Linked DNA regions of Oleomonas cavernae. The protein of the gene in region 2 binds, or shares a complex with, the protein of the main gene of each other region. Links are inferred from orthologs where the notes say so. Each region holds a gene or a part of one and is shown on either strand. Other genes may lie near its edges.

Region 1 (4,268 bases), on a different replicon or contig from region 2:
CTGCGCGACGATGCCGAGCGGTCCTACGACCACTACCTGGAAATGCTGGGCACCGGCGACGAACGCTCGGAGGAGGATCGCGGCCTCGCTGCCGCGGCCGAGACGGTCGCGGTTACGGGCCTGGCGCGCGAGCTGGCGCGCATGAACCTGTCGTTGAACTTCTATACCCAATGGTACTGGAAGACCGACCTGCACAATTTCATGCACTTCCTGTCGCTGCGCGCCGATCCCCACGCCCAGTACGAGATCCGCGTCTATGCCGAAGCCATGGCCGACGTGCTGGCGCGCTGGGTGCCCGCGACCCATGACGCCTTCACCAACTATCGCCTGGGCGGCGCCTTGCTCTCGGCCAAGGCGCTGGCCGTGGTGAAGGCCATGCTGGACGGCCAGGCGGTGGACAAGACCGCCAGCGGCATGTCGGCGCGCGAGTGGGCGGAAGTGATGGCAACGCTGGGACGGTAGGGATACGCTGGAACTAAGCCCTCTCCTCCTGGGAGGAGAGGGTTGGGTGAGGAGGGATGTCGGCGTATAACGCGATCTGTTCCCACCACCACCTCACCCTCCCGTTGCTGGCGCAACGGGCCCCTCCCTCTCCCCCGCAAGCGGCGGAGAGGGGGTTATTGAGCTGGCAGTACCAACGCCGGATCGAGCTGGGTGCCGTACCAGGCGACGCCGAAGTGCAAATGCGGGCCGGTAACCCGGCCGGTGGCGCCGATGGCGCCGATCACGGTCTCGGTGGTGACCGCGTCTCCCGCCTTCACGTCGACCCGCGAGAGGTGGGCATAGAGCGTCTGCACGCCTGTGCCATGATCGATGATGATCGTGCCGCCGGTGAAGTAGAGGTCCTTCTGTGCCAGTACCACCACGCCGGCGACCGCGGCATGGACCGGCGTGCCGGTGGGCTGGGCCACGTCCAGCCCCAGGTGCGGCTGGCGCGGCTGGCCGTTGAGGATGCGCTGGCTGCCGTAGACGCCGGAGATGCGGCCCTTGGCGGGCCAGGCAAAGCCGGCCTCCCATTCGAAGGCGGCGCGGTCGGTGGCGCGGGCGGCAGCGATTTGCGCACGTTCCTCCTTGATGCGGGCGAGCGTCGCCTCGTCGGGCGTCACCTGCTTGTCCGGCAGGCCGTCGATACGCTGAACGTCCCATTCGCCTTTGGCGACCGTCTGGCGCACGGTTTCGTGCCCGCCGCCGGGCAAGGTGATGTCCAGGACCGCATCACCCTCGAAATCGCGCCCCAGCCCGAAGGCGAAGCGCCCGTCCGGCGCCACGCGCAGGGTGCGGTCGGCAAAGCGAACCGTGGCCGCCGGTTCGGTCCGGCCGATCACGAGCGCCCCCTGGCGGAAGCTGCCCTCGAAGCGGGTGTCGGCGAGGGCGGGCGTTGCCAGGAACAGGATGGCGCCCAAGCTGAACAGTTTCACGAGCATGAATCACCGTCATCCCGGCGCAGGCCGGGATCCATTGCGACATCGCGCGCTGCCCCAGAATGGATCCCGGCCTTCGCCGGGATGACGAGGAGGTGGGAGGGCATCAAGCCTTCGCCGCCGCCCGTTTCAGCGCCGCTTCGGGCGAGGCGTAGGGTTCCTGCAACTCGACCGACCAATAGCGCAGGTCTTCGAGCGGGATGCGCACGCCGGTGACGGCGCAGATCACGTAGGAGCCGGGCCACAGCACTTTGAACTGGCCGTGGTCGTAGAGAAGTTTGGCCGGGGCGGCGCTGTCCATGGGTCTGCCTCGTCAGATCAAGCTGCCCTGTTCGGGCGGGGTGTCGTCGCTGCGCGCCTTGGCGCGGCGCTTGAGGGCGGGGGCCTCGCTGGTGGCGATCGCGGCCACCCGGCCGTCGGCGAATTCGATGTCCAGCACGTCGCCAGCCCCCACGCTGGCCGCCTTGGTCGTCAACTCGCCGGCTCGGCGCACCACGGCATAGCCGCGCGAGAGGACGCGCTGGTAGCTGAGGCTTTCCAGCAACTGGCCGGGGGCGGTCAGGCGCTGGGCGGCATTGTCCAGCCGGCGCAGGGCCGCGGGCGCCAGGCGCTGGGTGACCTGGGTCAGGCGCTCGCTCTTCTGGCGGATCTCGCTGAGCAGGACGTTGGGGCGCAGGCCGCCGGCCGCCTCGGCCAGGTCGCGCCGGCGTTCGGCCGTAAGGCCCAGCAGGGCGCGGGGCAGGCGTTCGCCCAGGTCGTCCAGGCGCTGTTCCGCCGGCTCGATCAGGGTGCGGGGATGGCGCAGGCCGCGAGCGAGGCCGTCCAGCCGGGTCTCGCGCTCGGCCACCAGGCGGCGGGCGCCCTGGCGGCCGCGGCTGCCGTATTCCTCCACCCGGTCCAGCAGTTCGGCCCGCACCGGCACGGCCATTTCCGCCGCCGCCGTGGGCGTGGGCGCGCGCCGGTCCGAGGCGAAGTCGATCAGGGTGGTGTCGGTCTCGTGGCCGACGGCGGAAATCAGGGGGATGCGGCTCTCGGCCGCCGCCCGCACCACGATCTCCTCGTTGAAGGCCCAGAGGTCTTCCAGACTCCCGCCGCCGCGCGCCACGATCAGCAGGTCGGGCCGGGGCACCCGGCCGCCCGGCCGGATTGCATTGAAGCCGCGGATGGCGGTGGCGACCTGCTCCGCCGCCCCTTCGCCCTGCACGGCCACGGGCCAGACCAGGACATGGCGGGGGAAGCGATCGGCCAAGCGGTGCAGGATGTCGCGGATCACCGCACCGGTGGGCGAGGTGACGACGCCGATGACGTCGGGCAGGAAGGGCAGGACCTTCTTGCGCTCGGGCGAAAACAGGCCCTCAGCGGTCAGCTTGCGCTTGCGCTCCTCCAGCAGGGCCATCAGGGCGCCGGCCCCGGCAGGCTCGAGGGCTTCGACCACGATCTGGTATTTCGAGCGGCCGGGATAGGTGGTCAGGCGGCCGACCGCCACCACTTCCAAGCCGTCCTCGGGCCGGAATTTCAGTTTCGAGGCGACGCCGCGCCAGGCGACGCCGTCCAGCACCGCATCGGCGTCCTTCAGGGCGAAATAGAGATGGCCTGACGAGTGCCGCTTCACGCCGGACAATTCGCCGCGCACCCGGACCAGGGCGAATCGGTCCTCGACCGTGCGCTTCAGCAGGTTGGACAGTTCCGAGACCGAGAATTCCGGCAGGTTGGGCGCGGTCGCGGGGTTTGCAGTGTCTTCCATACTCATTCCGGCATGATACAAGCGGGCCCGAAAGTTGGGCCCAAAGAAAGTTGCTCGAGGTGTTTAGGCGATGAACGTTCTGGTGATCGGTGGCGGTGGCCGCGAACATGCCCTGTGTTGGGCCTTGGCGAAATCACCTTCTGTCGGCCGTCTGTTCTGCGCGCCGGGCAATGGTGGCATTGCCCAGGTCGCCACCTGCATCGCCCTGGACTTCAAGGACACCGAACGGGTGCTGGCCCTGATCCGCTCGGAAAAGATCGGCTTCGTGGTGGTCGGGCCCGAGGCGCCGCTGGTCTTCGGCCTGGTCGACAAGCTGATCGAGAAGGGCATCAAGGTCTTCGGCCCCACCGCCGCCGCCGCCCAGCTCGAAGGTTCCAAGGGCTTCACCAAGGACCTGTGCGCTCGCCACGACATTCCCACGGCCGCCTATGGCCGCTTCCATGGCCGTGATGCGGCGCTCACGTATCTGGCCAAGCAGTCGGTCCCCATCGTCATCAAGGCGGACGGGCTGGCGGCCGGCAAGGGCGTGGTCATCGCCACCTCCATGGCCGAAGCGGTCGAGGCGGTGAACGACTGCTTTGCCGGGCGCTTCGGCTCGGCCGGGTCGGAAATCGTCATCGAGGAATTCCTGGCGGGGGAGGAGGCCAGCTTCTTCGCCATCGCCGACGGCCGCCACGTGGTCGCCCTGGGCAGCGCCCAGGACCACAAGCGCGCCTTCGACGGTGATACCGGCCCCAATACCGGCGGCATGGGCGCGGTCGCGCCGTCGCCCCTGATGACGCAAGCCATGGTCGACGAGGTCATGGCCCGCATCATCGTCCCCACCGTGAAGGCGATGGCGGCCGAGGGGCGGCCGTTCAAGGGCGTGCTCTATGCCGGCCTGATGCTGACGGCCACAGGCCCGCAACTGATCGAATACAATGTCCGCTTCGGCGATCCTGAAGCCCAGGTCCTGATGGCGCGCCTGAAGTCCGACCTGCTGCCCGTGCTGGTCGCCGCGGCCGACGGCGTGCTCGACAAGCTCGACATCGAATGGGACGACCGCCCGGCGGTGACCGTGGTCATGGCCACCAACGGCTATCCCGGCGATCTGGCCAAGGGCG
Region 2 (4,091 bases):
GGCAAAGGTCACCGCGTGCTGCTCGGCGATGCCGACATCGAAGCAGCGCTTGGGGAAGCGTTCGCCGAAGCGGTCGAGGCCGGTGCCGGACGGCATGGCGCCGGTGATGGCGACGATGCGCTCGTCCTTCTCGGCCAGCTTGATCAGGGCGTCGGAGAAGACGCGGGTATACTGCGGGGCATTGGGCTTGCTCTTGACCTGGGCGCCGGTGGTTACGTCGAAGCGGGCGACGCCGTGGTACTTGTCGGCCGCGGCCTCGGCCGGCGGGTAGCCCTTGCCCTTCTGGGTCATGACGTGAACCAGGATCGGGCCGTTGCCGGCATCGCGCACGTTGCGCAGGATGGGCAGCAGGTGTTCGAGATTGTGGCCGTCGATCGGGCCCACGTAGTAGAAGCCCAGTTCCTCGAACAGGGTGCCGCCGCCCGAGGCCATGCCGCGGGCGTATTCCTCCGCCCGCCTGGCGGTGCGCTCGAAGCTCTTGGGGAAGCGCTGGATCATCTGCTTGGCCATATGCCGGAAATTGACATAGGAGCGGGATGACATCAGGCGGGCGAGATAGGCGCTCATCGCGCCCACGGGCGGCGCGATCGACATGTCGTTGTCGTTGAGGATGACGATCAGCCGGCTGTCCATGGAACCGGCGTTGTTCATCGCCTCATAGGCCATGCCGGCCGACATGGCGCCGTCGCCGATTACCGCGATGACGTTGTTGTTGTCCCCCTTGAGATCCCGCGCCACGGCCATGCCGAGGCCGGCCGAGATCGAGGTCGAGGAGTGGGCGGCGCCGAAGGGGTCGTATTCGCTCTCGGCCCGCTTGGTAAAGCCCGAGAGGCCGCCGCCCTGGCGCAGCGTCCGGATGCGGTCGCGGCGATGGGTCAGGATCTTGTGGGGATAGGCCTGGTGGCCGACGTCCCAGATCAGGCGGTCGCGCGGCGTATCGAACACGTAATGCAGGGCGATCGTCAGCTCGATGACGCCCAGGCCCGCCCCCAGATGCCCGCCGGTGATCGAGACGGCCTCGATCGTCTCGGCCCGCAGTTCGGCGGCCAGGGCCGGCAATTGCTCCTCGGTCAGGGTCCGCAGATCCTCAGGCCCGGCAACCTGGTCGAGCAGAGGGGTATGCGGTGGGCTGATGGTCACAGTCGTCATGTCCCAGACTTCAAGACTTGCGCTCGATGACGTAACGCGCCAGCGCGACCAGAAGGTCGGCGCGCGTCCCGAACATCGCCAGATGGCGGATCGCCTGCTCGGTCAGCAGTTCCGCCTGGGCCCGGGCACGCTCCAGCCCCAGGATGGAAACAAAGGTGGCCTTGCCGCGGGCCTCGTCCTTGCCCACGGCCTTGCCGGTCTCCTCGACCCGGCCTTCGACGTCGAGCAGGTCGTCGGCGATCTGGAAGGCCAGGCCCATGTCATGGGCATAGCCCTTCAGTGCCGTCCGCGCCTCGGCGCTGGCCTTGCCCAGAATCGCCCCGGCCTCGGCCGCGGCGGTGATCAGGGCGCCGGTCTTCATCTTCTGCAGGCGGGTGATGGTGTGCAGGTCGAGCTCGCCCTCGCTCTTCTCGGCGGCGAGGTCGGCCATCTGCCCGCCGACCATGCCATGAGCGCCGGAGGCCAGGGCCAGGGTGGCGACCAGTTCCAGGCGCACGCGGGGATCGGGGTGGGTGTCCTGGCCGGCCAGCAGCTCGAAGCCGAAGGTCAGCAGGGCATCGCCCGCCAGGATCGCGGTCGCCTCGTCGAAGGCCTTGTGCACCGTGGGCTTGCCCCGGCGCAGGTCGTCGTCGTCCATCGCCGGCAGATCGTCATGGATCAGGCTGTAGCAATGGATGGCCTCGATCGCGGCGGCGGCGCGATAGGCGCAGGACGGCGTCACGTCGAACAATTGCGCCACTTCGAGCGTCAGGAACGGGCGCAGCCGCTTGCCGCCCGACAGGCAGGCATAGCGCATGGCCTCGGCCAGGCGCGCCTCGGGCCCGCTCGCCGGCGGCAGGACACGGTCCAGGGTCTTCTCGATATCGCTGGCGGCTTTCGCCAGCGCGGCGTTCAGCGCATCGGTCATGGCAGCCCCATCAGCCGGCATCGAAAGCTCGTGTCGCAATCTCGCCGTCGGGACCGGTCACGATCGCCTCGATCTTGGCCTTGGCCTGGGCCAGCTTGGCCTCGCAATGGCGCTTGAGCAGGGCGCCGCGGCCGTAGATGTCGATCGAGGCTTCGAGATCGACACGGCCGTCCTCGAGTTGGCGCACGATCCCCTCGAGCTCCTTCAAGGCAGCTTCGAAGCTCAAGGACGTGATATCGGCCGGCAGCGGCGCGGGGGAAGCAGGCATCTTTCGGCCTTCGATTATTTTGCGCGAGATCAAATCTAGTCCAACGGCCGGGCCGCCACCATGCGGCACCCTGGCCCTGCCCAACGGGGCTGCCAACAGGTGGTAAACGGCTTCATCAGGCAAGACAAGCCGGAATGACCCAGCCCTGCCGGCGGGGCAAAACCGAGGAAAACAACTATCCCGGCCCTTTGCACGGCCGATGCGCCGAGCGTGGCCATTTCATGCAGGAATCGGCTCGATCTCAATCTATGGTTAACGGCGCGGTAGTAACAAGGTCCCAGAACACTTCCTCACCCGAACATTTCACGTCTGCCAGCATGGCACAGCATTTACGGGACCGGCCGCATGGGCAGTGAACATCCAACCAGCCAGCCAATCGAGCTCACCATCCTGATGCCCTGCCTGAACGAGGCGGAAACTCTGGCGGTCTGCATCGCCAAGGCGACGAACTTCCTGAAGCGCAGCGGGATCGCGGGCGAAGTGCTGATCGCCGACAACGGCTCGAGCGACGGCAGCCAGGCGATCGCCCGGGAACACGGCGCGCGCGTCGTGGCCGTGACCAGCCGCGGCTATGGTGCTGCCCTGATCGGCGGCATCGAGGCCGCGCGCGGCCGCTTCGTGATCATGGGCGATGCCGACGATTCCTACGATTTCAGCCGCCTCGACGGCTTCGTCGAGGCCTTGCGCGGCGGTGCCGACCTGGTCATGGGCAACCGCTTCAAGGGCGGCATCGGCACCGGTGCCATGCCCTTCCTGCACCGCTACCTGGGCAACCCGGTGCTGAGTTTCCTGGGCCGGCTGTTCTTTTCGATCGACGCTGGCGATTTCCATTGCGGCCTGCGCGGGTTCCGCCGCGACGCGGTCGCCGGCCTGCACCTGCAAACCCTGGGCATGGAATTCGCCAGCGAGATGGTGGTGCGTGCCGCCCTCGCCGGCCTGAGGATCGCCGAGGTGCCCACCACCCTGCGCAAGGACGGGCGCTCGCGCCCGCCGCACCTGCGTACCTGGCGCGACGGCTGGCGCCACCTGCGCTTCCTCCTGCTCTACAGCCCGCGCTGGCTGTTCATGTATCCAGGCCTGGCGCTGATCGGGCTGGGCATCCTGGGGGCCGCGCTGTTGCTGCCCGGGCCGCTGAAGCTGGCCGACGGCCTGACCATCGACGTCCACACCTTCTATGTCGCCTGCATGGGCATCCTGGTCGGCACCCAGAGCCTGACCTTCGGCCTGCTGGCCCGGCGCTTTGGCGCGGCACAAGGCTTCCTGCCGGCCTCGCCCCGGCTGGAAAGCGCGCTGAGCCGGCTGACCCTGGAACGGCTGCTGCTGGTCGCCCTGGCCCTGCTGGCCGGCGGCCTGGCCGGCGCGGTTTCAGCGATGGTGGAATGGGGCGGGCTGGACTTCGGCCCGGTCCACTATTCCAGCCTGCTGCGGCGCCTGATCCTGTCGCTGACCGCGCTCGCCGCCGGCACCCAACTGGGCCTGGCCGGCTTCCTGGGCAGCGTCATGGAGATCAAGCACCGCCAGCCCGAGGGCTGACGCCGCCTCAATGCACCATCAAGGTCGCGACATGGGCCGCGACCGACGAGGCCAGGGCATAGAGGTCGTAGCCGCCTTCCAGGGTCGAGACCAGGCCGCCCTTGCAATGGCGCCTGGACAGCGCGGCCAATTCCGCGGTCACCCAGCGGTAGTCGGCCTCGATCAGGCGCAGGTTGGCCAGCGGGTCCAGCGCGTGGCCGTCGAAGCCCGCCGAAATCAGGATCAGTTCCGGCG

The links. Proteins that work in one complex are often made in the same cells at the same time.
Region 1: the proteins of D3874_RS03515 (region 2) and xseA are in contact, whole or in part, in a cryo-EM structure (PDB 8TXR), measured with the Escherichia coli proteins. The link is inferred for Oleomonas cavernae from one-to-one orthologs.

Annotation. Positions count from the first base shown.
Region 1 is NZ_QYUK01000011.1:2,324,858-2,329,125, reverse strand. The notes cover bases 951-3,837. They hold xseA (exodeoxyribonuclease VII large subunit), read right to left. Parts: upstream 3,166-3,837; coding sequence 1,735-3,165; downstream 951-1,734. Other genes in these bases: purD (phosphoribosylamine--glycine ligase), read left to right, coding at 3,236-3,837; D3874_RS14985 (DUF2093 domain-containing protein), read right to left, coding at 1,528-1,722; D3874_RS14990 (M23 family metallopeptidase), read right to left, coding at 951-1,424. Also shown: thyX (FAD-dependent thymidylate synthase), read left to right, coding at 1-462; more of D3874_RS14990, read right to left, coding at 618-950; more of purD, read left to right, coding at 3,838-4,268. UniProt on the Escherichia coli protein: Bidirectionally degrades single-stranded DNA into large acid-insoluble oligonucleotides, which are then degraded further into small acid-soluble oligonucleotides.
Region 2 is NZ_QYUK01000008.1:666,629-670,719, forward strand. The notes cover bases 696-3,405. They hold D3874_RS03515 (exodeoxyribonuclease VII small subunit), read right to left. Parts: upstream 2,325-3,405; coding sequence 2,067-2,324; downstream 696-2,066. Other genes in these bases: dxs (1-deoxy-D-xylulose-5-phosphate synthase), read right to left, coding at 696-1,149; D3874_RS03510 (polyprenyl synthetase family protein), read right to left, coding at 1,160-2,056; D3874_RS03520 (glycosyltransferase family 2 protein), read left to right, coding at 2,670-3,405. Also shown: more of dxs, read right to left, coding at 1-695; more of D3874_RS03520, read left to right, coding at 3,406-3,857; D3874_RS03525 (histone deacetylase family protein), read right to left, coding at 3,865-4,091. UniProt on the Escherichia coli protein: Bidirectionally degrades single-stranded DNA into large acid-insoluble oligonucleotides, which are then degraded further into small acid-soluble oligonucleotides.